One region of the Pantoea sp. NSTU24 genome, then DNA from elsewhere that is predicted to be linked to it. Evidence: predicted binding sites of a transcription regulator. Region 1 holds the regulator's gene; each other region holds the start of a gene.
What was found. Region 1 encodes PurR, which represses purine synthesis genes. Its sites were predicted from a motif close to CANGCAAACGTTTGCNTG; they were not measured.
Positions count from the first base shown of each region.

Region 2: cvpA (colicin V production protein) is a predicted target of PurR. The motif match lies at 9,212-9,229, and genes of this name have one in related genera.
Region 3: ACLHDD_RS03880 (amino acid aminotransferase) is a predicted target of PurR. The motif match lies at 2,401-2,418, and genes of this name have one in related genera.

Region 1 is NZ_JBKIWZ010000001.1:1,107,479-1,117,632, forward strand. Features, by position in the region: gene ACLHDD_RS05460 (riboflavin synthase subunit alpha) at 16-678, shown strand; gene cfa (cyclopropane fatty acyl phospholipid synthase) at 987-2,135, opposite strand; gene punC (purine nucleoside transporter PunC) at 2,442-3,644, opposite strand; gene punR (DNA-binding transcriptional activator PunR) at 3,752-4,657, shown strand; gene purR (HTH-type transcriptional repressor PurR) at 4,654-5,679, opposite strand; gene ACLHDD_RS05485 (YnhF family membrane protein) at 5,961-6,050, shown strand; gene ACLHDD_RS05490 (C40 family peptidase) at 6,095-6,892, opposite strand; gene ACLHDD_RS05495 (Grx4 family monothiol glutaredoxin) at 7,258-7,593, shown strand; gene rnt (ribonuclease T) at 7,636-8,310, opposite strand; gene gloA (lactoylglutathione lyase) at 8,430-8,837, opposite strand; gene ACLHDD_RS05510 (alkene reductase) at 8,954-10,051, opposite strand; gene ACLHDD_RS05515 (TetR/AcrR family transcriptional regulator) at 10,102-10,154, opposite strand, start outside.
Region 2 is NZ_JBKIWZ010000001.1:2,064,477-2,074,630, forward strand. Features, by position in the region: partial or broken gene xylB (xylulokinase) at 1-396, opposite strand, end outside; gene dalD (D-arabinitol 4-dehydrogenase) at 399-1,787, opposite strand; gene ACLHDD_RS09710 (sugar-binding transcriptional regulator) at 1,983-2,930, shown strand; gene hisP (histidine ABC transporter ATP-binding protein HisP) at 3,045-3,818, opposite strand; gene ACLHDD_RS09720 (ABC transporter permease) at 3,827-4,543, opposite strand; gene ACLHDD_RS09725 (histidine ABC transporter permease HisQ) at 4,536-5,225, opposite strand; gene argT (lysine/arginine/ornithine ABC transporter substrate-binding protein ArgT) at 5,384-6,166, opposite strand; gene ACLHDD_RS09735 (UbiX family flavin prenyltransferase) at 6,426-6,995, opposite strand; gene purF (amidophosphoribosyltransferase) at 7,108-8,625, opposite strand; gene cvpA (colicin V production protein) at 8,663-9,148, opposite strand; gene dedD (cell division protein DedD) at 9,413-10,154, opposite strand, start outside.
Region 3 is NZ_JBKIWZ010000001.1:792,756-802,909, forward strand. Features, by position in the region: gene ACLHDD_RS03870 (DUF882 domain-containing protein) at 1-411, shown strand, start outside; gene ACLHDD_RS03875 (MBL fold metallo-hydrolase) at 451-1,080, shown strand; gene ACLHDD_RS03880 (amino acid aminotransferase) at 1,147-2,337, opposite strand; gene ompF (porin OmpF) at 2,569-3,729, opposite strand; gene asnS (asparagine--tRNA ligase) at 4,030-5,430, opposite strand; gene pncB (nicotinate phosphoribosyltransferase) at 5,587-6,792, opposite strand; gene pepN (aminopeptidase N) at 7,036-9,651, shown strand; gene ssuB (aliphatic sulfonates ABC transporter ATP-binding protein) at 9,693-10,154, opposite strand, start outside.

The sequences.
Region 1 (10,154 bases):
GCAGAGGCAAAGACTATGTTTACCGGTATTGTGCAGGGCACTGCTGAAATCGTGTCCATTGAAGAAAAAGAGCTGTTTCGAACCCATACTGTCCGCCTGCCGGGAGAACTTCTGCCAGGGCTGGCGCTGGGGGCATCTGTTGCGCATAACGGCTGCTGCCTGACCGTAACGGCCATCAAGGGTGACCTTGTCAGTTTCGATCTGATTAAAGAGACCTTGCGCGTCACTAATCTTGGCGATCTGCGTCAGGGCGACGTGGTCAACATTGAGCGTGCCGCGAAGTTCGGCGATGAGATTGGTGGCCACCTGATGTCAGGTCATATCATGACCACTGCGGAAATCTGCAAGATTATCCAGTCGGAACATAACCGTGAAGTCTGGTTTAAAATCCAGGACCCGCTGCAGATGAAATATATCCTGCATAAGGGCTTTGTCGGTATTGATGGCATCAGCCTGACAGTCGGCGACGTCACGAAAACGAAATTCTGTGTTTATCTGATTCCGGAAACGCTTGAACGCACCACGCTGGGCACGAAAACCTTTGGTCAGCGGGTTAACATTGAGATCGATCCGCACACTCAGGCGATAGTCGATACCGTTGAGCGTGTCCTCGCCCAGCGCGATGCTGAAGCGGCGATGAAAGTGCTGACCGGCCAGCCTGCCGCAGAAAATGAGTAAAAGGCGCGAACGCGCCTGAAGTTGTGATAACAAAATCGGGTCCTGTTTGCCGTGACGCCGTAACGTTGCAGAGAGCAGGGGGCAGGTCCGGAAGAGACTTAAGCCACGCGATGACAGGCTCAGCCTGGTCCGCATCCTGGTGCATCCCTCCCGGAGGTGCCCCTTTTCCAGGCTGACGCATGGCGTTAGCCTGGCCCGGCAGGTCTGTTTTCCGGACGGTGGGGCACCTTCTTTTCTGAACCTGTTTCCTGCGCGTTACGCCTGTGCGCTGTGGCAAGACCCGGCAGCCGCGCCATGCCAGCCGGACGCTATCGTGCTACCCGCAATCCGCCCTCAACGCCCCGACTGAAAACGATTTGCCACAGCTGGATATCGCGCGCGCGGAAGGCCCCGGCGCAGGCGTTAAGATAGTAGGTGAACATCCGTTTAAAGCGTTCGCCGTAGCTGTCAGCCAGTTCCGGCCAGGCCTGTAAAAAACGCTCATGCCACGCCATCAGGGTTCTGTCGTAATCGGCCCCGAAGTTGTGCCAGTCCTCCAGAATAAAATGGGGTTCGCTGGCATCTGCGATGTGACGCACCGAAGGCAGGCAGCCATTGGGGAAAATATATTTATCGATCCAGGGATCAACACGCATATCCGTCCTGATCGCGCCAATCGTGTGTAAAAGAAAAAGCCCGTCTGGCTTCAGATTGCGATCGACGACATCAAAGTAAGTGGCGTAGTTTTTCGGGCCGACATGCTCGAACATCCCCACCGATACGATGCGATCAAACTGCTCGTTGAGATCGCGATAATCCTGCAACAGAATAGTGACATCTAAGCCGCTGCAGCGCTGCTGCGCCAGCTTCTGTTGTTCGGCAGAGATCGTCACGCCATGCACGCTGACACCATAATGACGCGCGGCAAATTCCGCCAGCCCGCCCCAGCCACAGCCGATATCCAGCAGCGACATCCCCGGCTTCAGCGCCAGCTTACGGCAGATCATATCCAGTTTGGCTTCCTGAGCGGCCGCCAGCGTCGTGGCCTCTTTCCAGTAGCCGCAGGAGTATTGCATGGCGGGATCGAGCATCCGTGAAAAAAGGTCGTTACCCAGGTCGTAATGCTCTTTGCCGACAATCCAGGCCCGTTTTCTCGATTGCAGATTCGTTAATCGCGCGGCGGCGATACGCAGCGTGTCTTTGAAGTGATGCGGAAGCTGCTGATCAAGTCTGTGCTTAAGCACGCGATGGAAGAACATATCCAGCCGATCACATGTCCACCAGCCATCCATGTAGCTCTCACCGAGCCCGAGCGATCCCTCCTGCAGGACTCGTTTAAAGAAGCCAGGATGAGTGACCTGAATATCCCAGGGACGTGAACCGTTAATTTCGATATCCGCTTTTTCCAGCAGTTCATGAACGATGTGAAACCAGGGATTCTCTTCAGGGCTTACTGCTTCTGCATAAGATGAACTCATAGCTTTTCCACCACCTGTCCAGTCTGAGCCTGAACAAAGAGTAGCCAATTTGTCAGGCGTTGAAAAACGTAACGGATGACTCCGCACACCGGTTAACTGTGTGGTACAGAGGACTGGAATGGCCTGTGTCAGGGCGGAAGGTAAGAATAACGCGTGCAGATACCGTCCCGGCAACAGGCTGCCAATCAAGTTACTACGTTATTATGTTTTTGAATTGCTAAAGATTAGTTGACCCGCATGAGTGTATTCTCACGCGGGTCAATGTTCAATGACTTATTGTTAGGGTGCTAACTAAAAGTCAGTGTGTTACGGATTATCCTGGCAGGCAGACTGCGAGGAGGCAACAACCGTTTGTGCGCTTGCGGCGCGCTGCATAACGTAACCGATCAGCGCGAGCAGGATCGTTATCGTCATGATCAGTGTAGTGGTAAACAGGGGCTGGGTTAAGCCCGCCGACACGGCCAGGCTGGCGATGAAGCAGAGTCCCAGCTGCAGCGTATTCTGCAGCGCGGCCGCTTTACCGGTGGCGTGCGGGAACGGCATCAGCGCACTGGCGACTACAATCGGGTAGATTGCGCCGTTTGCCAGCGCCATGCCGCAGAAGGGCACCATCAGCCCAGCCAGGGTGCTGTTGCCTGCAAGCGCTACGGCGAACAGGGCCAGAATGCTCAGGCTGTAAATTCCCAGCAGCACAGGCAGGAGCTGTGCGCCATTAAAGCGGTTGAGCAAGGCACGACAGCCAAAACCACCCATCAGAAAAGCGAGCGTTTGCGGCACATAGCTCAGGCCGATATCGGCGGGCGAAAGGCCCAGATCCGCCAGGATAAAGGGGGAACCGGTCAGCCACGCGAAAAAGCTGGCAGAGCAGGCGGAGTAGATCAGCACATTGCCGCGGTAGAGGCCTGATTTAAGCAGCGTAAAGAAGCCGGGCTGGGATTTTTTCTCTTCCGCAGCCTTACGTGCGGTGGGCAGACGTAAGGTCACCAGGATCAGCGCGACCGCAATCAGCGTCAGTACCAGAAAAATGGACCGCCAGTGGAAGTGACCGATCAGCCAGGCACCCAGCAACGGCGCCAGGGCCGGGGAAAGGGCGACCAGCGGCATGATGGTGGCAAACACTTTGCTGGCGCGGGCGGCAGGATAGCGATCTATCACCAGCGCCTGCCAGCTCACGGCAGCGGCACAGACACCAATCGCCTGAACGAAACGCAGTACCAGCATCAGAGAGATATCGCTGACCCACAGCATGCCGGCGCAGCCAACGGCAAACAGCGCGAGGCCGGCCAGCAGAACTGGCTTGCGGCCAATCCTGTCCGAGAGCGGACCCCAGAAAAGCTGACCACAGGCGAAGCCCGCCAGAAAGAGACTCATACTGGCGCTGATCAGTCCGGGTGAGGTGTTAAAAGTCTGCTGCATCGCACCGAATGCGGGCAGGTACATATCCGTAGCCAGAAAGCCCAGCATACTCAGCAGGGCAAGATAGGGCATAAATCCTTTGTTCGATAACATCTGATTCTCAGGGTTGCAGGATAAACGCGGCAGAGTGTAAAAGGTGCGCTCGCTGCTGTGAAACGCTAATATTTGCCGATTGCTGTTAAAATTTTTGAAGGCTGATTATGTGGTCCGAATATGCATTAGAGGTGGTTGACGCGGTAGCCCGCGGAGGCAGTTTCAGCGCGGCAGCCCAGGAGTTGCATCGGGTGCCCTCTGCCATCAGCTACACCGTGCGCCAGCTCGAGCAGTGGCTGGCAGTCCCGCTGTTTGAACGTCAGCATCGGGAAGTGGTACTGACTCCGGCTGGGGAACATTTTGTGCGCGAAGGGCGCAGCGTCATCAAAAAAATGCTCGCTACCCGCAGACAGTGTCAGCAGCTGGCGAATGGCTGGCGCGGCCAGCTGAGTATTGCCGTTGACCGTATCGCCAAGCCTCAGCGTACCCGTCAGCTGGTCAAAGATTTCTATCGCCACTTTCCGGACATGGAGCTGAGCATCAGCTATGAAGTGTTTAATGGTGTCTGGGATGCACTGGCTGATGGGCGGGTGGAGATCGCGATTGGCGCCACTCAGGCCATACCGGTAGGCGGACGTTTTGCCTTCCGCGATATGGGCACACTGAACTGGCGCTGCGTAGTCGCGCCCGATCATCCTCTGACGCAGGCAAGCCAGATCGATGATGACACACTGCGCAGCTGGCCGTCACTGGTACTGGAAGACACCTCGCGGGCGTTGCCGCGCCGCATGACGTGGACGCTGGATAATCAGCGCAGGCTGGTCGTGCCGGAGTGGCAGACCGGGCTGGAGTGTGTGCAGGCTGGATTGTGTGTGGCGATGGTGCCCGGTCATCTGGCCAGGCCACTGCTCGACAGCGGCGATCTGGCCGAGCTGACGCTGCCGGTTCCCTTTCCGGACAGTCCCTGCTGCGTCAGCTGGGCAGAAGATCGTGCATCACCCGCGACAGGCTGGTTGCTCAGCTATCTGGGTGATGCACAGACGCTTAATCAGGAGTGGTTAAGCGAAGATTAACGTCGGTAGTCGCGGAACGGGCCGTCGGCGACGGAACGACGTTCGATCAGCGTCGGGTGAACCTCAATGGTTTGCGACACTTCGCGTTTGCTGGTGATACGGTCCAGCAGCATATCCAGCGCTTTTTCACCCAACTGGGCTTTTGGCTGATGAACGGTGGTCAGGGCTGGTGCGAAATAGCGCGCGTTGCGCACATTGTCATATCCGATCACCGAAATATCCTGAGGAACGCGCAGCCCCATCTCATCGGCAGCACAAATCGCGCCCATCGCCATGATGTCGCCGCCACAGAACACCGCTGTAGGACGCTGTTTCTGCGACAGGATCTGCTGCATTGCCTGATAGCCTGATTCCGGCTCAAAGTCACCCTGAACAATCCATTCGTCCCGTGGCTGAATACCTGCTTCTTCCAGCGCTTTCAGGAAACCGGCATGGCGGCCGCCACCGGTATTACGCTCCATCTGGCCGGGGATAGCCCCGATATCACGGTGTCCGCGTTCAATCAGATAGCGGCCAGCCAGATAACCGCCCTGGAAGGCATTGTCCAGCACTGTGTCGGTGAAATCAGCGCGGGATTCGCCCCAGTCCATCACCACCATCGGGATATTACGGTTCTCTTCCAGCATCTGCAGCAGGTCGTCCGGGTATTCGGAGCACATCACCAACAGGCCGTCTACGCGCTTCTGCGCCATCATACTGAGATAGGCGCGCTGCTTTTGCAGATCGTTATGCGCATTACCCAGGATCAGCGTGTAGCCTTTATCAAAGCAGTGATTCTCAACGGCTTCGATAATTTCAGCGAAGTAGGGCGCTTCGCTGGAGGTAGCCAGAAGCCCCAGCGTGCGGGTGTGGTTCACTTTCAGGCTGCGTGCCACGGCGCTCGGCGAGTAGTGCAGTTCTTTAATCGCCTGCCAGACCGCATCACGCGTCTCTTCAGCGACAAAGCGGGTTTTGTTAATGACGTGCGAAACGGTGGTTGTGGAGACGCCAGCGCGTTTTGCCACATCTTTTATTGTTGCCATGAGAATCGGACTCCAGTGCTTATCTAACGCTATGATAAGCTTAATGTTAAACGTTTGCGTATGCTCAGGGAATTTTTCGCAAAAATGCCGCGTTTATGGCGGCTGAACAGCCGCTGGCGGAGGTAAACACGCCTGAAAAGATGCGCAAACGGAATCAGCGTTGCGCGCGTTGCGCAACGAAAGCGGGATTCTAACAAGGCTGGGCGGATAAAACGAGATTTTTACCGTATCCTGTGGGAAAATGGAGTAACCCTGAAAACAGTAAGGTTAAGAGGTGAGCAATGAGTTCCGATCTCAAACTGGCGTTAATGACCACCGTTGGCTGTCTGCTGATGATTGTGGCCTTTAGTTTTACCGCCATTCTGCACTAAAAAAAAGCCGGGACTTTCCCGGCTTTTTTTGGCTGTGTTGCGGTTCAGCGGATAGTTTTCGGCGTCATAACCCGGCGGGCACCGATGTAGTGACGCTGCCAGTAATCTTCCCCTAAGGCGCTAATCTGAATATCTTTGCCGGTACGTGGCGACTGAATAAACTTGCCGTCGCCCAGGTAAACACCGACATGATCGGCGGTGCCGCGGCCATTAATGCGGAAGAAGACCAGGTCCCCTTTCTCCAGTGATTCACGCTTGATCGGCGCGGCATCACGCAGGTGGTACATCTCGTTCGCGGTGCGTGGGATCTTAAACTTCACCAGATCTTTGTAGGCGTACCAGACCAGGCCACTGCAGTCGAAACCCGTGTGCGGTGATGTTCCGCCCCACTGATAGGGTTTACCCAGCTGGCCCATCAGCTTTGTCATCGCCGTTTCACGCGCTTTCTGGTAACGCTGACGGTGAGACTTACTCATTTTAATCGTGCCGGTTTCGCGGGCGTCCGCGTCGGCAGTTTTCAGCGTACGCTGATGACCATAACGTTTCTTTTCATGATTCTTGCTGATACGGGCAGTTTTAAGCGAGGTCTTTTTAGCAGGTGTCTGTGTCGCGGTGAGTTCAGCTTTTTTCTGTTTCTTTGTTTTGAGTTTCTGAACCGGCGTCACGCGCGGTTTTTTTGTGACCGTTTTGACCGTGCGACGCTTGCGACGTTCATCGTCGCGCGCACTCTTTTTCTCTGCTTTATGCGTACTGACGTTCACCGGTGCGTGAGGCGACGCAGCGGCAGTGTTGAAAAACAGTTGCGCAAAGGCCAGCATGAAAAGCGTAATGATTAAACGCATAGTCCGTTAGTCAGTTAAGTTGTCATGGCCACTACGCACCGTGACAAAGTTGAGATTAATCTGATCAAAGATCAGCGCCCAGGCCATTCTAGTCCAGTTCTTTTAAAAACTGTAAGGCCTTTTATTATTAATCTTTGTAACCATCGAAATTGCGTCGAAAATGAACATTTTCAGCGTCTTATATCAGCAAAACTATTACGAATTATTAATCTGTTATCCACTGTTAATCATCAGGAAATGTGACGCATTGCGACATAACTTAACCATGATGGCTATTCAGGCGGGCAGCAGGCAAAATCTCGTTTTCAGTCCAGCTGCGAAGTCGCTACAATAAACAAACACGAAGTCGCGAATTAAGGAAGGCAATTATGAGTACTGTAGAAAAAATTCAGCGCCAGATCGCAGAAAACCCGATCCTGCTGTACATGAAAGGTTCCCCGAAACTGCCAAGCTGCGGTTTCTCTGCACAGGCGGTGCAGGCGCTGTCAGCCTGTGGTGAGCGTTTTGCTTACGTGGATATTCTGCAGAACCCGGACATTCGTGCCGAGCTGCCGAAATACGCCAACTGGCCTACGTTCCCGCAGCTGTGGGTTGATGGCGAGCTGGTCGGCGGATGCGACATCATCGTTGAGATGTTGCAGCGTGGTGAACTGCAGTCACTGATCAAAGAGACCGCAGAAAAATTTAAAGAAGCAGAATAAAAAAAAGGCCGACATCACGTCGGCCTTTTTCATTGTGCACGATTACGCCGTTTCCCCGGCGTCTGCGTCGGCAGCGTCTCCGGCAAAGGGGAGCGGCCAGCCGCCCAGACGTTTCCAGCGGTTAACCAGCTCACAGAACAGGGTTGCCGTCTGCTGAGTATCATAAAGCGCGGAATGCGCCTGTGAACTGTCAAACTCCATTCCCGCGGCTATACAGGCTTTCGCCAGTACGGTCTGTCCCAGCACCAGTCCGCTCAGGGCGGCGGTGTCAAAGGTGGCAAACGGATGGAACGGATTACGTTTCAGGCTGGCACGTTCCGCTGCGGCGGACATAAAGTTAAGGTCGAACGTGGCGTTGTGCGCCACCATGATAGCGCGGTTACAGCCGCTGTCCTTAATCCCTTTACGTACCATTTTGAAGATAGCGTGCAGCGCTTCATACTCGCTGACCGCGCCCCGCAGGGGATTGCTGGGGTCGATGCCGGTAAAGGCGAGTGCTTCCGGATGCAGCAGCGATCCGGCAAAGGGTTCGACGTTGAAATGCAGCGTCTGATCAATCCCAATCCAGCCCTCTTCATCCATTTTCAGCGTAATAGCGGCAATTTCCAGTAACGCATCGGTCTGCGCATTGAAACCTGCGGTCTCAACGTCGATCACCACCGGGTAGAAGCCACGGAAACGTTGATTGAGTGCATTAGGGGAATTCGATTCAGACATCAGGATCTCGCTGCAGAAAAAGGGCAGCGCGCATTATGGCAAAAAACAGGGCCGGGTGCAGCAGATAGAGCGCAGAGAAGGGGATTCAGCCCGCCCGGGCGGGCAGGCTGAGAAGCCATTTAGTTGCCAAGGCCTTTACCGGCATCTTTGTTTTCGATCAGCTCGATTTTGTATCCATCGGGATCTTCAACAAAGGCAATAATGGTCGAGCCACCTTTAACCGGGCCGGCTTCACGCGTGACTTTACCACCGTCATTACGGATGCGTTCGCAGGCCGCTGCTGCGTCATCCACGCCCAGCGCGATATGGCCATAGGCGTTGCCCAGGTCATAGCTGTCGACGCCCCAGTTGTAGGTCAGCTCAATGACCGCCCCTTCACTTTCATCGGTGTAGCCCACAAAGGCCAGGGTGTATTTATATTCGGTGTTTTCGCTCTGACGCAGCACGCGCATGCCCAGCACACGGGTGTAGAAATCGATTGAACGTTGCAGATCGCCAACGCGCAGCATGGTATGAAGTAAACGCATAACATCCTCTTTGAAATAAAAACGCCATCGCCGGATGACCCAGCGCTAAGTATAGCGATCAAAATCGCCTGTGAATAATGGCTGCCGTCATCGTCCCGGACGACAGCCGGACCCGATTACAGCGTCGGGTAATCGATATACCCTTCCGCGCCGCCGCCGTAGAAGCTCTCCGGGCGCTGCGGGTTGAGTGGCGCATCCTGTTGAAGACGTTCAACCAGATCCGGGTTTGCGATGTAGTCACGACCAAAGGCGACCGCATCAATCAGACCGCGACCAATCAAATCATCCGCTTTCTCTACGGTATAGGCACCGGCCCCGATGATAGCTCCCGGGAAAAGATCGCGCACTTTCTGACGGAAAGCGTCGGTGTAAGGTTTGCCGCCCGCCCAGTCTGGCTCTGAGAGGTGCAGATAGGCGATGTTGCGTTTCGCCAGCTCGCCGATGTACCACAGCGCCGCCTCTTCTTCGTCCGGGCCGTTGTCCAGATTCTGGAAACTGCCAATAGGTGATACGCGAATACCGATGCGATCGGCTGACCAGTTGGCGATGACCGCGTCAACGACTTCCAGCGCAAAGCGGCCACGTTTTTCGATACTGCCGCCATACTCATCGGTACGCCGATTGGAGTCAGGAGCCAGGAACTGATGGATCAGATAACCGTGCGCCGAGTGCAGCTCAAGCAGGTCAAAATCCGCTTCACGCGCGTTAGCCGCAGCCTGACCAAAATCAGCCACGATCTGCTGAATCTCGGGCACGGTCAGTTCGCGTGGTACAGAGGTTTCTTCGCGATAAACGCTGCCATCTTCCGCACGCAGAGAGGTGCGGGTTCCTGCAGGCAGGGCTGAAGGCGCAACAGGCGCTTTGCCTTCCGGCTGCACGCTGTTATGCGAAATCCGACCGGTATGCCATAACTGTACGGCAGTGTGGCCGCCCGCCTGATGCACGCCGTTGTTGATGTCTTTCCACGCTGCAATCTGCTGCTGGGTGTGCAGGCCTGGCGCACCGGCATAGCCTTTCGCCTGGAAGGAGATCTGGGTCGCTTCGGTGATGATCAGGCCGGCGCTGGCACGCTGGTGGTAATATTCCGCCATCATCGGCGTCGGGATATCGCCTGGCTCAATGCTGCGCAGACGGGTCAGCGGTGCCATAAAGACGCGGTTCGGGACGGTAATTGCGCCAACTTTCAGCGGACGAAACAGCTGGGTACTCGCCATAATAGCTCCTGATTAGTAGACCAGTCGTCTACAAACACGTTTTTTAAAAATCAGTGGCGTTTGAGCCACTGTTCGATGGTACTCAATGCGAGGCGCAGTGGCT
Region 2 (10,154 bases), 960 kb from region 1:
TGGCAGCGTGAAGCCAGGCATGATCATGTTGCCACTGATGTCGGTGATCTGCGGATGGCTCGTCTGCAGTCTTTCACACTGCGGGGCACTGCGCGTGTCGTTCCAGAGGATACAGGGGCGCAGCACCTTCCCTGCATCATCCAGCAGCACGGCCCCGTGCATCTGTCCCGAGAGCCCAATCGCACGGATCTCAGCCCACGCCTGAGGAAACTGATGCCGTAATGCAGCCAGAACCTCGCTGCACGCCTGCCACCAGCGTTCAGGATCCTGTTCTGCCCAGTGAGGATGTGGGCGCTGCACAGTGAGCGTGGCGTGCTGTGACGCCACAATCTCACCCTGCGTATTTATCATCAGAGCCTTAAGCTCTGAAGTGCCGATATCAATGCCGAGATACATGATTACACCGCCGCCAGTTCTGGCTGTTTCAGCCACTGCTGTAATGCTGCGACACGGCGAGTGACTAACGCGTGAAACGCCTCATCAGAGGCCAGCTCCGCAAACAGGGCGCTATCACTCAGGAAGGCGTGAAGTGGATCGGCACTGGCGAACTGCCTGCGCAGCGCATCGGCCTGTAGCGCACCGTCCTGATAGGAATACGGCAGATCGTCATCAGCCCAACGCTGCATAAACAGGAAGAACAGCGCCGGGATCACCGCCGTGGCGGCAGGCTGCGTGCCGCGCTGATAGCACGCCTGCAGGGTTGGCGTCACCATCCCGGGAATTTTGGACAAGCCATCGGCACCCACGCGCTGGTTAGTGTCTTTGATGTAAGGGTTGCTAAAGCGGGCCAGCACCACGTCGCGATAGTCCGCCAAATCCAGCGGGCTGGGCGACAGGCAGGGAATAACATCCTGCGTGACATAGTCGTTCGCCAGTTGATAAATCGCCGGATGGCGCGTGCTCTCATCGATATAGTTCAGGCCAATCAGCGTACCGGCCCAGGCGATTGCGGCGTGTGTCGCATTGAGAATGCGAATTTTCGCCTCTTCCCACGGCAAAACCGATTCCACCAGTTCAGCACCGACCGCTTCCAGCGCCGGGCGTCCGGCAATAAAATCATCTTCAATGACCCACTGAATAAAGGATTCGGCCATGACGGCGGCCCCATCCTGTTTGCCGGTCGCCGCCTGCACGCGTTCTGTCACCTCTGGCGTCGGACGCGGGGTAATACGATCGACCATCGTATTCGGTGAACGGGTTTGGGTGCGTACCCAGTCGGCCAGTGCGGTATCGCCTTTGGCCATCAGAAATGCCAGGAAAGCCTCGCGGAAACGCTCGCCGTTGTGGCGCAGGTTGTCGCAGTTCAGCAGCGTTACCGGTGCACCGCCCTGCGCAACACGTTGTGTCAGAATACGGCTGAGTGCGCCGTAAAGCGTGCGGGTATCTCCCTCCAGATCGGCCTGCACATCCGCATGTTCGAGATCCAGGGTAAACGCGGGAGTCAGGTAGTAACCTGCTTCGGTGACGGTAAAGCTGATGACACGCGTTTCCGCGCGCGCGCCCTGCTCACTCAGCGCATTCAGCTCACTGTCCCAGGGCAAAATTTTGCGCAGCGACGTGATGGTTTCGTAATTGCGACTGCCATCCGGCGTCACGGTTTCCAGCACATACTCGCCCTGCTGCGCAGCGAGCTGATTAAGTAGTGGCACCGCGTCATTACGAATATTGCCGAGTGCGATGCCCCAGCTTTCATCACCCTGCTCACGCAGTTTGTGCAGATACCACGCCTGATGTGCCCGATGAAATGATCCCGCGCCGATGTGCATCCACACTGATTGGTTGTTCATAGCCACCTCATTTAAACATTTGCCACAAAAAAGGGCATTTGCCCGATAGCGTTAAGCATAGTGCCCATGGCGCCGATCCATCTGCGATCCACGTCACAAATAATACATTTGCTCATTTGCAGGGCTTTTGCTCAGCTGGTGCTTTTCCTCCCGCGTGGCGGTAAGATGTTCTGCCGAATTCGACGGAACAGCGTGATGAGCAGAGAAGAAAAAAAGCAGGAGCTGGCCGCACGTGCCGCATGGATGTATTACGTCGCGGGCGTGACGCAGCAGGAGATCGCGCAGGCACTGGGACTGTCGCGCCAGGTCGCGCAGCGTCTGGTCTCCAGCGCACGCGAAATGGGCATGGTGAACGTGAAGATCGATCATCCCGTCACACACTGTTTGCAGCTGGCGCGTGAGGTACAGGCGAAGTTTGGTCTGGATTTATGCCGGGTTGTGCCATCGGCCAGTCTGAATGATGAGGCTATCCAGCAGATGCTGGCCGTCGAAGGCGCGTCAGTGATGACACAATTCATCAATGAGGAAGCGCCGCAGGTATTCGGTATTGGCTCCGGCAAAACGCTTCGCGCAATAATTGATGCGCTGCCCTGGACTGAACGCCCGCAGCATCATTGCGTGTCCATGATTGGTGCCATCGCACGGGATGATTCCGGCACACGCTATGACGTGCCGCTGAAGATGGCCGAAAAGATGCAGGGCAAGTATTTCTTTATCCCTGCGCCGCTCTACGCCGATACGCCGCAGGACAAAGCGATGTGGGTGCAGCATAAGGTCTATCAGCGCGTCATCGATCGCGCGTTACAGGCGGATGTGGCCTTTGTGGGTATCGGAGAAGTGATGCCGGGCTGCCCGTTAAACGCCGAGGGATTTATTACCGATACGCAGGTCGCGGCGCTGAATGAACGCGGCGTAGTGGGTGAAATGCTCGGACATTTTTTCAATCAGCAGGGCGAACGGGTGTGGGGAGAAACGGATGCGCTGCTGACCAGCGTGCAGCTGGAAAGTCAGACGCAGCGCAGAATCATTGGCTTCGCAGGCAGCGAGCGCAAATATCCGGCCATCCGTGCTGCCTTACGGGGCGGCTGGATATCAGGCCTGGTAACGGATGAAGATACGGCGCTGAAGCTGCTGCAAACGTGACGGCCCGACGTCGGGGCAGCCCGGGACGCAATAATCCTGCCAGTGCCCGGACGCGACGTGCAGGGCACATTATGCCCGTGCCCTGCTGCCCTCACCGTCACGCTCTGCCAGCGGTTACTTCAGCGACCCTTTCAGGAACTGTTGTAAACGTGGGCTTTTCGGGTTGCCGAAGAGCTCCGCAGGCGGGCCCTGCTCTTCAATTTTGCCCTGATGCAGGAAAATCACATGGCTGGAGATGTGACGGGCAAACTCCATCTCATGCGTAACCACGACCATCGTTTTGCCCTCTTCCGCCAGCTTCTGCATGATGCGCAGCACCTCGCCCACCAGCTCCGGGTCCAGCGCGGAGGTCGGTTCGTCAAACAGCAGCACCTCCGGCTCCATCGCCAGCGCGCGCGCAATCGACACGCGCTGCTGCTGACCACCCGAAAGATGCACCGGATACTTCGCCTGAGCACGCGCATCAATACCTACTTTATCGAGATAGCGAATGGCGCGTTCACGCGCGTCGGCTTTGCTTAATCCCAGCACCTGAATCGGCGCTTCCATGACGTTCTCCAGCACCGTCATGTGGCTCCAGAGATTAAAGTGCTGGAACACCATGGTCAGGCTGGTGCGTAACGCCCGCAGTTGCTCTTTATCAGCCACTTTGAGCTGACCATCTTTGTCGCGCACCAGCGTAATCTGCTGGTTATTGACCACAATGGTGCCTTCACTCGGTTTTTCGAGAAAGTTGATGCAGCGTAAAAAGGTACTTTTCCCTGAACCGGACGAGCCAATGATACTGATCACATCGCCCGCCTGAGCCGTCAACGAGACCCCTTTCAGCACTTCATGTTCACCGTAACGCTTATGCAATTCGGTGACGCTTAATTTATTGTCAGCCATAGTTCTACTCAATGCGATGAAGAGGGTTTCACGTGGGCCAGCCAGCGGCGTTCCGCCAGGCGGAACAGGCTGATCAACACGTAAGAAATAATCAGATAGAGCACAGCCGCCAGACCAAAGGCGGTAAACGGCTGATAGGTCGCGGAGTTAATATCCCGCGCGATTTTCAGCAGATCCGGCACCGTGGCAGTGAAAGCCAGCGCCGTAGAGTGCAGCATCAGAATCACTTCATTGCTGTACACCGGCAGCGCCGTCCGCAGCGCCGAAGGCAGGATAATGCAGCGATAGAGCTTAAAGGTGGAAAAGCCATAGGCCCGCGCCGCTTCAATCTCGCCGTGGGGCACCGAGCGAATCGCCCCCGCGAAGATTTCTGTGGTATAGGCGCAGGTGTTCAGCGTAAACGCGAGCAGCGTGCAGTTCAGTCCGCTGCGGAAAAAAGCGTTCAGCAGCTCAGTGCCTTTGACAATTTCCAGCGTATACATGCCTGAATAGAACACCAGCAGCTGGACATAGAGTGGCGTACCGCGAAACACGTAGGTGAAAAGCCAGACCGGAAAGCTGATAAAGCGGTTAGGCGACACCCGCGCTATCGCCAGCAAAATCGCCAGACATCCACCAAGAGTAACCGACAGGATTAGCAGCCATAGCGTGATAGCGACGCCGGTAAAACGATAGCCGTCGGTCCAGAGCAGCGATTTCCAGTATTCCTGAATAATATCAATCATAACTCGCCCTCTTCACGCCGACAGTGTAGCGACGGTTCAGCCACCACAGCACGCCATTAGAAATCGTGGTAAATACCAGATAAATCACGCCCGCGACGATGGCGAAGTAAAACGGCTGCCAGGTGCTTTTGCCCGCCAGCTGGGTCGCCTTCACCACATCCTCCAGCCCCAGCAGCGAAACCAGTGCGGTGGCTTTCAGAATGACCTGCCAGTTGTTGCCGATCCCCGGCAGTGCATAGCGCATCATGGCGGGGAACAGAATGCGGCGGAACACCTGCGCGCTGGTAAAACCGAACGCGGTAGCCGCTTCGATCTGTCCTTTTGGCACCGCCATAAAGGCACCACGAAAGGTTTCGGTAAAATAGGCACCATAGATAAAGCCGAGTGTAATGATGCCAGCCACCATCGGGTCGATATCAAACTGCGCCATGCCCAGCGCGTCGGTCACCTGGTTGAGGACAATCTGCAGGCCGTAGAAGATCAGCAACATCAGCACGAGGTCCGGCACACCGCGAATCAGCGTGGTATAACCTTCAAAAATGATCGCCAGAGGCCGGTTGCGTGACAGTTTCGCGCCTGCGCCAATCAGGCCCAGCAGCACCGCCAGCAGCACGGAGGTAAGCGCCAGTTCCAGCGTTACCAGGGTGCCCCGAAGAATTACATCAGAATAGCCATACAGCATCGAGAGGGTCCTGTCGTGGGGTGAAAACGAAACGCTGCCCGCCAGCGTTCGACGGGCAGTTTAGCTCTATCTCGTCTTTGCAGATACCGTCTGCCCCGAGCGAAGCGGCTCAGGCGGGCAGAGCGGCGTACTGCATAGCGGATAAAGCGACAGGATGGTTAGTCGCCGTACACGTTAAAGTCGAAGTATTTCTTCGCAATCTTGTCGTAGGTGCCATCTTTACGCATTTCGGTAAACGCTTTATCGATAGCCGCTTTCAGCTCGCTGTCATCTTTACGCAGTCCCATACCGGTGCCGACGCCAAAAATCTTGTCATCTTTCACCGCAGGACCGGCGAACGCATAGTTCTTACCGACCGGCTGCTTCAGGAAACCTTCACTGGCCTGCACTTCATCCTGGAAAGCTGCATCAATACGTCCGGCATTCAGATCCTGATAGACCAGATCCTGATTCGCATAAGGCGTAATGGTTACGCCTTTTGGCCGCCAGTTTTCATTAGCATAGGTTTCCTGGGTGGTGCCCTGCAGCAGACCGATATTTTTTCCTTTCAGCGACTCGATGGTCGGCTCGATCTTAGAGCCTTTTGGTGCCACTAAACGCGCATTCGCCGCATAGAGTTTTTCCGAGAAGGCAATCTCTTCCTGACGTTTGGCGGTGATTGAGAGTGAGGAGATGATGGCGTCGATTTTCTTCGCTTTCAGCGACGGGATCAGCGCATCAAAGTCACTTTCAACATAGGTACACTGGGTATGAATGCGTTTACAGATTTCGTTAGCGAGCTCGATGTCGAAGCCCACTAACTTGCCTTGCGCGTTTTTCGACTCAAACGGTGGGTAAGTTGGATCTGTACCAATACGGATCGAACCCGGTACGGCCGCAAAAACGCTGGCAGCACTGGATAAGCCCAGCATCAGGGAAAGAGCCAGAACACGCTTTTTCATAGATTACCCTCAAGTAAAGTGCTTTTTGTTATGTGGTTCGTGATGTGTTTGCGCAAATTAATCTGCATGTTTCATGCCAGTTCTGCAAGCAATCCACGCAGTTAGCGTGACGTCAGACCGGTGAAAATGCTGTGTTTGTGAGGGGAATATAGCAGCGAAGTAAAAGAGAAAAAGCGATGTTGTTAACTTTTGGTGCATCAAATGCACGAAGAGTGATCCCTGGCGCGCTTATGCACTAAATAAGTGCGCCAGCGGAACTTTATGCACCCTGCCAGCGCGTAAAGAGATCTTCCGGCAATTCAATATCAAACTGGTCGATGACCCGGTTCACGGTCTGATCGATCAGCGCGTCGATAGTCTCAGGGCGATGATAAAACGCGGGCACGGGCGGCATAATAATCGCCCCCAGCTCTGCGGCCGTGGTCATCATCCGCAAATGGCCGACATGCAGCGGGGTTTCCCGCACGCACAGCACCAGCTTGCGCTGCTCTTTCAGTACCACATCCGCGGCGCGGGTCAGCAATGAATCGCTGTAGCTGTGGACGATGCCCGACAACGTTTTCATCGAGCAGGGCAGGATCGCCATGCCCAGAGTTTTAAACGAGCCGGACGAGATATTTGCAGCAATATCGCGCACGTCATGCACCACATCGGCCAGCGCCTGGACATCGCGCAGCGAATAGTCGCTCTCCAGCCCCAGGGTCTGCCGCGCCGCGTTGCTCATAACCAGATGCGTTTCCACCCCTTCCACCTGCTGCAGCACCTGCAGCAGGCGCACGCCGTAAATCACCCCGCTTGCGCCAGAGATGCCAATGATGAGTCGTTTCATAGTCCAACCTTATATCTGCCAGTGCGCCATCATACGCGGCCAGCGGGATTCTGAAAACAAACAGGGCGGGATTGCTCCCGCCCTGCTTTATCCTGACCGGCTCAGTGCCACATCAGCCTTCGTTGTGCAGCTCAAGGTTCTCGACTTCATTCTGCCGCTGAAGCGCTTTGGCGTCATCGTTACGCAGCGATTCGAGATACTCCAGATACTGCTGATCGACATCTTTGGTGACGTAGACGCCGTTAAACACGGAGCACTCAAACTGTGCAATCTCCGGGTTCTCTTCACGCACCGCCTCGATCAGGTCGTTCAGGTCCTGGAAAATCAGCGCATCGGCTTTAATCAGCTGACGGATCTCTTCCACTTCGCGACCGTGGGCGATTAACTCGGTGGCGCTTGGCATATCAATACCGTAGACGTTCGGGAAACGGATCTCCGGGGCCGCAGAGGCCAGATAGACCCGTTTCGCGCCCGCTTCACGCGCCATCTCAATAATCTGCTCGGAGGTGGTGCCGCGGACGATCGAGTCATCCACCAGCAGCACGTTTTTATCACGGAATTCGGCGCGGTTCGCGTTGAGCTTGCGGCGCACCGCGCTGCGGCGTAACTGCTGGCCTGGCATGATAAAGGTCCGGCCCACGTAGCGGTTCTTCACAAAGCCCTGACGATAGGGTTTGTCGAGAATACGCGCAATTTCCAGCGCGATATCGGTTGAGGTTTCCGGAATCGGAATGACCACATCGATATCAAGATCTTCCCATTCGCGGGCAATCTTCTCGCCCAGCTTGGTGCCCATACGGACGCGGGCGCTGTAAACGGAGATTTTGTCCAGGAAGGAGTCCGGGCGGGCAAAATAGACATATTCAAACAGGCACGGATTGCTCTTCGGGTTTTCCGCGCACTGGCGGGTCGAAAGCTGGCCCTGCTCGGTGACATAAACCGCTTCGCCCGGTGCCACGTCACGAATGAACTCAAAGCCCAGCGTATCCAGCGCCACGCTTTCGGAGGCGACCATATATTCAGTGCGGCCATCGGCGATGACGCGCTTACCCAGCACCAGCGGACGGATGCCGTTTGGATCGCGGAAGGCAACCATACCATGCCCGATAATCATTGCGACGACGGCGTAGGCGCCACGCACCTGCTGATGCAGGGCGGCGACCGCCGCAAAAATGTTATCGGCTTCCAGCGGGTCATTCTGGAAACGATCCAGCTCCTGCGCAAAGATATTCAGCAGGATTTCAGAATCTGACGTGGTGTTAACGTGACGGCGGCCTTTTTCAAACAGATGCTTACGCAGCACGTGGGCGTTCGTCAGGTTACCGTTGTGCGCCAGGGTAATGCCATACGGCGAGTTTACATAGAAAGGTTGCGCTTCAGAGGCACTGGAGCTTCCCGCTGTGGGATAACGCGCGTGACCAATCCCCATGTTGCCCTGCAGACGCTGCATGTGGCGTGCTTCGAAAACGTCGCTGACGAGGCCGTTTGCCTTTCGCAAGCGGAAACATTTCAGCGCATCGATAGTACAAATGCCTGCGGCATCCTGCCCGCGGTGCTGGAGCACCGTTAACGCGTCATAGATCGACTGGTTGACCGGCATGAAACCGGTGATACCGACAATACCGCACATGTTGTCATTTCCTCATTAAGCCGCACTCCCGGTCACATCACCGGGGTAAAAAACTCGACGTGCTTTTCAGGTAATCAAAAAACCACCTGATGATATAACTGAACTCGGGAATGAGTTGGGACTGCTGCCAGTCCGGACTTCTGGAAAAGCCAGTGAATGTATCAAGGAAGAACAGCAAAGCGGCTACGATCAGCACACCCCGCAACGCCCCGAAACAGACGCCCAACACCCGGTCGGTTCCCGACAGGCCGGTTTTTTCCACCAGCGAGCCGATAACGTAGTTCACGATAGCCCCCACAATCAGGGTAGCCACAAACAGCACACCGATGGCAATACCGTTACGAACCAGTTCGTCGTCAAAACCTGTAAACCAGACTGCAAGGTAGGCGTAGTAATGACTGGCGACAAAAAACGCACATCCCCAGGTAACGAGAGATAAGGCTTCCCGGACAAACCCGCGAACCAGGCTGACCAGAGCCGAAAAACCAACTACCGCAATAATGACGTAATCAATCCAGATCATGAACTTTTCCAGCGCCAGTGCAATTGCACCCCTGCATCCAGTTCGGGGCGCATTCTAACAGAAAAAGAAAACGTTTGCGTAGCGGTTTTCTTTTTCTGCATCCATAAAAAGGGCGATGAAAAAAAAGACCCTCGCCCGGTTGATTTTCAGCCAGACAGTCCGTTGAAAATCTTCATATTTTCAGACCAGATACCAGCTTAACTGGTGAATCTGGCGGCGCAAAGACGCTGCCTGTTATTGCTATCGGCAGCGTCGATGAACGCGTTAACGAGCGCTGTACGGCTTCACGACGCCGCCCAGCCCTGAGAGGCTTTTCAGCTCGCCCACCGCGCTCTGCATTTTGGCTTTCGAGGCATCCGGTCCCACGTAAATGCGGGTGATCTGACCCTGTACCGGCGTCGAAGGCACGGTAAAGGCGCGGTAGCCTGACAGCCGCAGCTGCGCGACGATCTCATTGACTTTGCTGGCGTTCTTCAGCGCACCCAGCTGTACGACGTAAGCCTGTCCAGCCGGGGCGGTGCTCTCTGCGGCTTTCGGCGACTCTTCCTGCTTCGGCTGATCCTGCTTCGGCTGTTCCACCGCTTTTGGCTGCTCAACCGGCTTCGGTTTAGGCTGTTCCACCGTTTTTGGCTTCTGCTGCTCGACCGTTTTCGGCTTCGTCTGCTCGGTCACTTTGGGCTTGCGGGTTTCTTCCGCTTTCGGCTTCGTCACCGTCTGAGCAGGCACAGACTGATGCACCGGCGGCGGCGACACGACGGCCGGCTCGCTCTCTTCCTCAGGCTGCGTCCGCCCCTGCGCCGCCGTGGTACTGGCTGCGCCGCTGCTGTTGCTGACAGCACTGCCCGCACCTTCCGGTGGCTGAGCCGGTAAAGACTGCGTTACCGGCGGCACCATCTCGCTGTCCTGCTGATCGTCGGGTTTCGGCACCAGTGGAATGGCGGCGAACTCCTCTTTGTAATGCTTTTTCTGACCATCCAGTAGCCCCGGCAGTACAATCACGCCCACG
Region 3 (10,154 bases), 310 kb from region 1:
ACCGGTGAAACCCTTAAAACTGAGTTTTTTAATGGTAAGAGTTACGACAAGGATGAGTTGTCACGATTAAATCACTTTTTCCGGGACTATCGCGCCAACAAAGTCAAAAGCATCGACCCCCATCTGTTTGACCAGATTTTCCGTCTGCAGGCCCTGCTGGGCATGCGCAAGCCGATCCAGCTGGTGTCGGGCTATCGCTCTCTGGCCACCAATAACATGCTGCGCGAGAGCGGCCCTGGGGTAGCAAAGCACAGCTATCACACCAAAGGTCAGGCGATGGATTTTCATATTGAAGGGGTTTCGTTAGCGAATGTACGCAAAGCGGCGTTATCTCTGCGCGCCGGTGGTGTAGGATATTACCCCCGCAGTAACTTTGTGCACATTGACACCGGGCCGGTCAGGCACTGGTAACGACACCGGCAACGCTGCGTGAGCCGGTCATGGAGCGTTATGAATTATCACATTATTCCTGTTACAGCGTTTGCTCAGAACTGTTCCGTTATCTGGTGCGAGACCACGCGTGAAGCCGCGCTGGTCGACCCTGGCGGCGATGCTGAACTGATTAAGCAAACGCTGGAACAGCTTAGTCTCAAACCCGCTCAGATCCTGCTGACGCATGGCCATCTGGATCATGTCGGGGCCGCCGTGGAGCTGGCTGCCTTCTATGATATTCAGATTGTGGGGCCGCAAAAGCGCGATGCTTTCTGGCTGGAGGCGTTGCCCACGCAGAGCCGGATGTTCGGACTGGAAGAGTGCGCGCCTTTTACCCCCGATCGCTGGCTGGAAGAGGGCGAGAGCGTGCAGGTCGGTCTGACCACGCTGGAGGTGCTGCACTGTCCGGGACACTCGCCCGGACATGTTGTGTTCTTTGATCGTCCGGGGCGCTTGCTGATCTCCGGTGACGTCATTTTCAATGGCGGCATCGGGCGCACTGACTTCCCGCAGGGCGATCACCAGCAGTTAATCGCGGCTATCCGCAGCAAACTGCTGCCGCTGGGCGATGATGTGACGTTTCTGCCCGGTCACGGCCCGATCTCCACGCTGGGTCATGAACGCATCAGCAACCCTTTCCTGCAGTAAAAAAACGCCTTTTTCCTGCCATAAAAAAATGGGCCATCCGGCCCATTTTTTGTTTCGTCGTCTGCGTTACAGCACGGCGACAATCGCTTCACACAGCGCCGACATATTGTCTGGCGTCATGCCCGCCACGTTCACGCGGCCTGAGTTGACGGCATAGACGCCAAACTCTTCCCGCAGGCGAATCACCTGTTCTTTGGTTAAGCCGCTGAACGAGAACATACCGTTCTGTTTAATAATAAAGCTGAAATCGCGCTGTGCGCCTTTTTCCGCCAGGGTGTTTACAAACAGCTGACGCATGCGCTGGATGCGCTGACGCATATCCGACAGCTCCTGTTCCCAGATCGTGCGCAGCGTGTCATTGCCCAGGATCGTGGCGACCACCGCCGCACCGTGAGCCGGTGGGTTGGAATAGTTGGAGCGGATAGTATATTTCACCTGGCTGAACGCGGTATCGGCTACGTTAGCATCCGCTGCCACCAGCGTGATGGCACCCACGCGCTCGTTGTAAAGACCAAAGTTCTTGGAGTAAGAGCTGGCAACGATCAGCTCCTGATGTGAGGCGGCAAAGATGCGCAGACCCTCTGCGTCTTCCTCCAGACCGCGGGCAAAGCCCTGGTAGGCGAAATCGAATAACGGCAGCCAGCCATTGGCCTGAGAGAGCTGCGCCAGCTGTTGCCACTGCTCTGCGGTCGGGTCAATCCCGGTCGGGTTATGGCAGCAGCCGTGGAACAGCACCACATCACCCGGCTGAACCTGCTGCAGCGACGCGATCATTCCTTCAAAGTCCAGCGAATGGCTTTCTGCGTCGTAATAGTGATAGTCACAGACTTCAAGACCGGCAGCGTTAAACACGTTGTGATGATTCGGCCAGGTTGGATTGCTGATCCAGACCCGCTTCACCGTGGTCTGCGTAGCAAGGAAATCGGCTGCAACACGCAGTGCGCCTGTACCGCCCGGCGTCTGCGCGGTGCGTGCGCGGCTGGCAGCGATAAGCGGGCTCTGATTGCCGAACAGCAGGGCCTGGGTGCAGCGGGCGAAATCCGCCAGACCGTCAATGCTGAGATAGTTTTTTGTGGTTTCGTTTTCCAGCAGGTATTGCTCAGCCTTTTTAACACTGGTCAGCACCGGAGTCTTGCCGGTTTCGTCTTTATAAACGCCGATACCCAGATTGATTTTTTCAGGGCGGTCATCGGCACGAAACAGATCGGCCAGCCCAAGAATAGGATCGGCGGGTGCCGCAGAGATCGATTCAAACATGTGTCAGGTCCATTAGCGTGAACGTAAGCAAGAGGACTCTCAGGTTAGCGCCCGACCGGGCAAATGCCAACCGTTTGCGAGACAAATTCCTGCATTTTGCGCGACATATAACGTGACGGGGAGGTCAGCGTGAGAATGCAGTGGGAAAGGTGGCGTAAAAGGCTGATATCGGGAATCGCAGCCATAAAAAAACGGGGCCAGAGCCCCGTTTTTTAACATGCTGAAGCAGGATTAGAACTGGTAAACCAGGCCAACACCCACAACGTCATCTGTATTCAGATTCAGACGGTTGTTGTCATCCAGCTGGTTGATTTTGTAATCAACGTAGGTAGACATGTTTTTGTTGAAGTAGTAAGTCGCGCCAACGTCGAAGTATTTGACCAGGTCAGCATCGCCCACGCCTTCGATATCCTTGCCTTTAGACTGTACGTAGGCCAGGGATGGACGCAGACCGAAGTCGAACTGATACTGTGCAACCAGCTCAATGTTCTGCGCTTTGTTAGCAAAGCCAGTTGTTGAGAAAGCGTTACCGTTAGCCAGTGTACCGGTAGTGGTAATTGGTGTTGAGTTACGGGTTTCGCCGTACATTGCAGCCAGGTACACGTTGTTCGCATCGTATTTCAGAGCAGTTGCCCAGTTTTCAGCACGTTTGCCTGCGCCCTGACCGGTCACGTTGGTAAATGCAGCACCACCGCCATTTGCGGCGCTAGGCGTGATGGTAGTCTGTGCACCGGCTGCCTGCGCATCAGTACGGTCGCTGCTGCTATATGCCGCTGCGAAGCCTACACCGATTGGAGAAACGTAGGTGGTAGATACACCATAGCCGTCGCCATTGGAACGACGAATAGAGTCACGTTCGTTTTTACCTTGATACTGAAGGGCAAAGTCCCAGCCATCAACCAGGCCGAAGAAGTTGGTGTTACGGTAGGTCAGCAGGCCGGTGCTGCGGCCGTTCATGAAGTTATCTGAATATCCTGAATCGCCACCGAACTCTGGCAGCATATCGGTCCAGCCGATTGCATCGTAGACCACACCGTAGTTACGGCCGTAGTCGATTGAGCCAGCATCGCCGAATTTCAGACCGGCAAAGCCCAGACGGGTTTTGTTGCCGTCCTGTGCGTCAGAACCTTCAGAGTTGTTCGCCTGAATGTTGTATTCCCACTGGCCGTAACCGGTCAGCTGATCGTTGATCTGGGTTTCGCCTTTGAAGCCGAAGCGAACATAAGAGTTGTCACCGTTGTTGCCGTCGTCATCTGAGAAGTAATGCAGACCAACAGCTTTACCGTACAGGTCCAGTTTGTTGCCGTCTTTGTTATAGATTTCTGCAGCGTTTGCTGCGCCGGCGGCTAACAGAGCAGGGATAACCACTGCAAGAATATTGCGCTTCATCATTATTCATTACCCTCATTGGAGTTATTTGTACACCTGCCACTGCCGTCAGGAAATCTTTACGGAACCCTGAGCGAAGTTTGGTGTCTTCCTGTGTCTGCACGCATCTTTCCATCCCCCCCGCCGTAATTCTAGCGCGAAAATGCTACTAAACTCGTAATCTGGTTTCCAAAGGAAAATATGTATTACAAAATGTAAAAAATACGGAACTTTGTGAGACAACTCAAAATTTATAAAAATAAAAAAAGGCCGGCAGTGCCGACCTCCTTATATATATGAATTTCTTATATTTAATGCTTAATCTTAGAAACTCGCGTTGCGTGGCGTACGTGGGAAGGGAATAACGTCCCTGACATTCTGTACGCCGGTGACATAGGCGATTAAACGTTCAAAGCCCAGACCGAAGCCAGAATGTGGCACGGTACCGTAGCGACGCAGGTCACGATACCACCAGTAATCTTCTTTGTTCAGGCCCATCTCTTCCAGTCGCGCATCCAGCACATCCAGACGTTCTTCACGCTGTGAACCGCCAATGATTTCACCGATGCCCGGCGCCAGAACGTCCATTGCCGCTACGGTTTTACCATCGTCGTTCAGGCGCATATAAAATGCCTTGATGTCTTTCGGATAGTTTTTCACCACGACTGGCGCTTTGAAGTGTTTCTCAGCCAGATAGCGTTCATGCTCAGAAGAGAGGTCGATGCCCCAGGAAACCGGGTTTTCGAAGCTCTGACCGCAGTTCATCAGGATCTCGACCGCATCGGTATAGTTGACCTGCGCGAAATCGGTGGTAATGAAGCGCTGCAGGCGTTCTACCGCTTCTTTGTCTACGCGCTCGGCAAAGAAGGCCATATCATCGGCGCGCTCTTCCAGTACCGCGTTAAAGACATACTTCAGCATGGCTTCCGCCAGGTCGGCCGCATCATCCAGCGAGGCAAACGCAATTTCCGGCTCCAGCATCCAGAATTCCGCCAGATGACGGCTGGTGTTAGAGTTTTCTGCGCGGAACGTCGGGCCGAAGGTGTAGATTTTCGACAGGGCGCTGGCGTAGGTTTCGCCATTCAGCTGACCCGAGACGGTCAGGAAGGCCTCTTTACCAAAGAAATCTTCGCTGAAGTCAACGTTGCCCTGATCGTTACGCGGCAGGTTTTCCAGATCCAGCGTGGAAACACGGAACATTTCCCCGGCACCTTCGGTATCGGAGGCGGTAATCAGCGGGGTAGAGACCCAGAAATAGCCGTTCTCATGGAAGAAGCGGTGCAGCGCCTGCGCCAGCGTATGACGGACGCGGGCGACCGCACCGATCAGATTAGTGCGCGGACGCAGGTGCGCCACTTCACGCAGATACTCGATGCTGTGGCGTTTCGCCGCCATCGGGTAGCTGTCGGGATCTTCGACCCAGCCAACCACTTCCAGACCGGTCGCCTGAATCTCAAAAGCCTGGCCCTGACCCGGCGAGGCCACCACTTTACCGGTGACGATAACGGAACAGCCTGTGGTCAGACGCAGCACTTCATCCTGATAATTATTCAGAGAATTATTGACGACAGCCTGAACGGGATTAAAGCAGGAGCCATCGTAGACGGCGATGAAGGAAAGACCGGCTTTTGAATCTCTTCGGGTACGCACCCAACCACGTACGGTGACTTCACTGTCAACCGCGACGCGACCGTGCAGTACATCCGCTACAGGCACTACGCTCATAAATATCTCTCTATATAGAAGAAGTGAGTAAAAAGTTGCCCCATCCGGGGTTTTGCTATGTTACTTGCGAGTCTTCAGGAAACAAGCAAAATTCAGGGGGAAAGCGGATTTATTACAGCAGAGGCGGGGCGCATCAACGCCCCGATTAAGCAGGATTCAGCTCGCTTTTTTCACCAGAGGCAGATCGAAGGCTTTACGCAGGGCGCGGACAAAGGCCTTATCCTGACAGATTGTTTTACCCGGGCTGTCTGAGAGCTTCGCTACCGGCTTGCCGTTGCACTGCACCAGTTTGATGACGATATTCAGCGGCGTCACGCCCGGAATGTCGCAGGTCAGGCGGGTTCCGATGCCAAACACCACGTTGGTTCGCTGACCAAAATGGCGATAAAGCGTCAGCGCTTTGTCGAGGTTCAGGTTGTCTGAAAAAACCAGGTTTTTGCTGAGGGGATCAATACCCAGTTTCTGATAGTGGGCGAGCGCTTTCTCTCCCCATTCAACCGGATCGCCGGAGTCGTGGCGCAATCCCTGATAGCGATTGGCAAAGACCGGCCCGAAATCACGCAGGAATGCATCCATTGCAATACAGTCCGTCAGGGCAATGCCCAGCTGGTCATCATACTCATCCAGCCACGCCTGCAGCGCCGCACGCTGGCTGTTGGCCAGCACCGGACTGATTTGCTGAAACGCCTGGAACCACTCATGCGCCTGGGTGCCCACCGGCGTCAGTGACAGACGACGGGCCAGATCATAGTTACTGGTACCAATCAGCCACGGAAAATCCTGCTTCAGCGTAGAGACAATGGCCTCCTGCACATCCTGTGAATAGCGGCGACGGGTGCCAAAATCCATCAGGCGGAAGCGTGACATATCAAGGTCAGCAACCTCCGTTTTAAAGGCGCTGAGTTTCTGTTGCAGATGGTCGACCGCCTGCTGGGTGGTGACCTGCGGCGTGCGATGACGGTGCACGATCTCGCTGATCAGCGCCAGTAACGGCACCTCCCACATAATCACTTCACGCCACGGCCCCTGGATGCGGATATCCAGCACGCCGTGATGATTACGGACTTCAACCTGGCGCGGGTTATAACGAAACTGGCGCAGCCAGTGAAGATAGTCCTGGCGGAAAAAGGGAAGGCGAGACAACCATGTCGCTTCGTCATCAGTCAGCGCCAGGTTTTGCATGGTGGTGATCGCGTCACGAATTTCGTCAGCGTAGAGACCCAGCTGTTCATCGCCGCGGCAGCGAAACTCCGCCTTCACCGTAACATCATAATAACGGTGGAAAACGGCCTGCTGCATATGGAGCTTATAGGCATCCGTATCCAGCAGCGAGGTCAGTATCGGAGAAGCATGTCCTGTCATGGCGCGTTTCAGCATCCTGTTCGGTGGCGCAGAGCCCGGTGTTGTACACAGTCATAAAGACGCAAAAGTATAATTCACTATCTGAAGCCGATCACAGCATATTTCAGTCGGGCGGGTCGAGGCCAATCTGTGCCTTTGTTAACAAACTGTATCCATTTAATCATTCCGGTGCTTTGTGCGTGGCAAGCTTGTAGTAACAAGCTTAGACTTTGCCGGTAAACTTATAACAACGCGAGACGCAATATGACGCAACAGCCCCAAATCAAGTATCGCCACGACTATCGTGCGCCTGATTACACCATTACTGACATTGATTTAACCTTTGAGCTGGATGCGTCGACCACGCAGGTCACAGCCATCAGCCAGGTTAAACGACTGGGCGACAGCCAGGCTGAGCTGCGTCTGGACGGCGAAGATTTAACGCTGATTGCGCTGGAGATCGACGGGCAGCCCTGGACCGCCTACCGGGAAGAAGAGGGCGCGCTGATTATCAGCCAGTTGCCGGACAGCTTCACCCTGAAAATCGTCAACGACATTCATCCGGACCAGAACACCGCGCTGGAAGGGCTTTATAAATCGGGCGAGGCGCTTTGCACCCAGTGCGAGGCGGAAGGCTTCCGTCATATTACCTGGTATCTCGATCGGCCGGACGTCCTGGCCCGCTTTACCACCACACTTTATGCCGACGGTGAGCGCTATCCGTTTCTGCTCTCCAACGGGAACCGTATCGACAGCGGCCGCGATGAGCAGGGCCGCAGCTGGGTGAAGTGGGAAGATCCGTTCCCGAAACCCTGCTACCTGTTTGCGCTGGTGGCGGGTGACTTCGACGTTCTGCGCGACAGCTTCACCACCCGTTCAGGCCGTGATGTGGCCCTGGAGATCTTTGTCGATCGCGGCAATCTGGATCGGGCTGACTGGGCGATGACCTCGCTGAAAAGCAGCATGAAGTGGGATGAGGAGCGTTTCGGACTGGAGTATGACCTCGATATCTTTATGATCGTGGCGGTCGACTTCTTCAATATGGGCGCGATGGAGAACAAAGGGCTGAACGTCTTCAACGCCAAATATGTGCTGGCGAAAGCGGAAACGGCGACGGATAAAGATTATCTGGGGATTGAAGCGGTTATTGGCCACGAATATTTCCACAACTGGACCGGCAACCGCGTCACCTGCCGCGACTGGTTCCAGCTCAGCCTGAAAGAGGGGCTGACGGTGTTCCGCGATCAGGAGTTCAGTTCCGATCTGGGCTCGCGCGCGGTAAACCGCATCGACAACGTGCGCATCGTGCGCGGTGCGCAGTTCGCCGAAGATGCCAGCCCGATGGCGCACCCGATCCGTCCGGATCAGGTCATGGAGATGAACAACTTCTACACCCTGACGGTGTATGAGAAAGGATCAGAAGTGATCCGCATGATGCACACCCTGCTAGGTGAAGAGAATTTCCAGAAGGGCATGAAGCTCTATTTTGATCGTCACGACGGCAGCGCCGCCACCTGTGACGATTTCGTACAGGCGATGGAAGATGCCTCAAACGTGGATCTCTCGCAGTTCCGCCGCTGGTACAGTCAGTCGGGTACACCTGTGCTGACGGTGCGCGACGATTATAATCCGGAGCTGGAGCAATATACGCTGCACGTCACGCAGCACACCCCGGCGACCGCCGATCAGAAAGAGAAGCTGCCGCTGCATATTCCGCTGGATATCGAGCTCTATGACGGCGAAGGCAAGGTGATCCCGCTGCAGAATAACGGTCATCCGGTCTCTTCGGTGCTGAATGTCACCGAGGAGTTCCAGACCTTTATCTTCGACAACGTCTACTTCCAGCCGGTGCCGTCGCTGCTGCGCGAATTCTCTGCGCCGGTGAAGCTCGACTATAAATGGAGTGATGGACAGCTGACCTTCCTGATGCGTCACGCCCGTAACGACTTTTCCCGCTGGGATGCGGCGCAGAGCCTGCTGGCAACTTATATCCGGCTGAACGTCGCCCGCTATCAGCAGGGCCAGCATCTGTCACTGCCGCTGCATGTGGCCGACGCTTTCCGTGCGGTGCTGCTCGATACCGACAGCGACCCGGCGCTGACCGCGCTGATCCTGACGCTGCCGTCAGAGAACGAGATTGCCGAACTGTTCGATACCATCGATCCGCAGGCGATTGCGCTGGTGCGCGATGCGCTGCAGCGCACGCTGGCCCGCGAACTGGCCGATGAGTTTTTTGCCATCTACAACGCCAGTCAGCAGCCTGAATACCGCGTGGAACATCACGCGATCGGCCAGCGCAGCCTGAAAAATGTCTGCCTGACCTATCTTGCCTTCAGCGATGCGCAGCTGGCGGATAAGCTGGTGCAGACGCAGTATGAGCAGGCGACTAACATGACCGATGCGCTGGCGGCACTTTCTGCTGCTGTGGCGGCACAGCTGCCGTGTCGTGATGCGCTGCTGGCGGCGTATGATGAGCGCTGGCATCAGGATGGTCTGGTGATGGATAAGTGGTTTGTGCTGCAGGCGACCAGCCCGGCCGCGAACGTGATGCGCAATGTGCGTAATCTGCTGAACCATCGCTCTTTCACTCTGAGCAATCCGAACCGCGTTCGTTCGCTGATTGGCGCATTTGCCTCCGCTAACCCGGCCGCGTTCCACGCCCGGGACGGTAGCGGCTATAAATTCCTGGTCGAGATGCTCACCGATTTGAACAGCCGCAACCCGCAGGTCGCGGCACGGATGGTGGAGCCGCTGATTCGTCTGAAACGTTACGACGAAGAGCGTCAGGCGCTGATGCGTCAGGCGCTTGAGCAGCTGCTGGCGCTGGATAATCTTTCGGGTGACCTCTACGAGAAAATCAGTCGCGCCCTGAACGCCTGATAGCAAAAAGGCGGAGCGTCTGAGACGGCCTCCGCCTTTTTTTAACGCTGCTGCGCGTAATGTACCGGTGGTACCGGTGCCGTACGCTGCATCACCCGTTCCAGCACCTCCGCTTCCAGTTCGGCCAACCGTGCCGATCCCCGCCGTCGCGGACGTGGCAGATCGATCAGCAGGTCCAGCCCGATTTTACCCTCTTCGATCAACAGGACACGATCCGCCATCACAACGGCCTCGCTGACATCGTGCGTGACCAGCAGCACGGTAAAATGGTGCTGCTGCCACAGCGACGCTATCAGGTCCTGCATTTCAATGCGGGTGACGGCATCCAGGGCGCCCAGTGGTTCATCCAGCAGCAGAAGACCAGGCCGGTGGATCAGTGCTCTGGCCAGCGCCACGCGCTGTTTCTGGCCGCCGGAGAGGGCTGCGGGCCATTCGTCAGCCCGATCGGCCAGTCCCACTGCCGACAGCGCCTCTCTCGCCGCGCTGCGCCATTCACGTCCGCG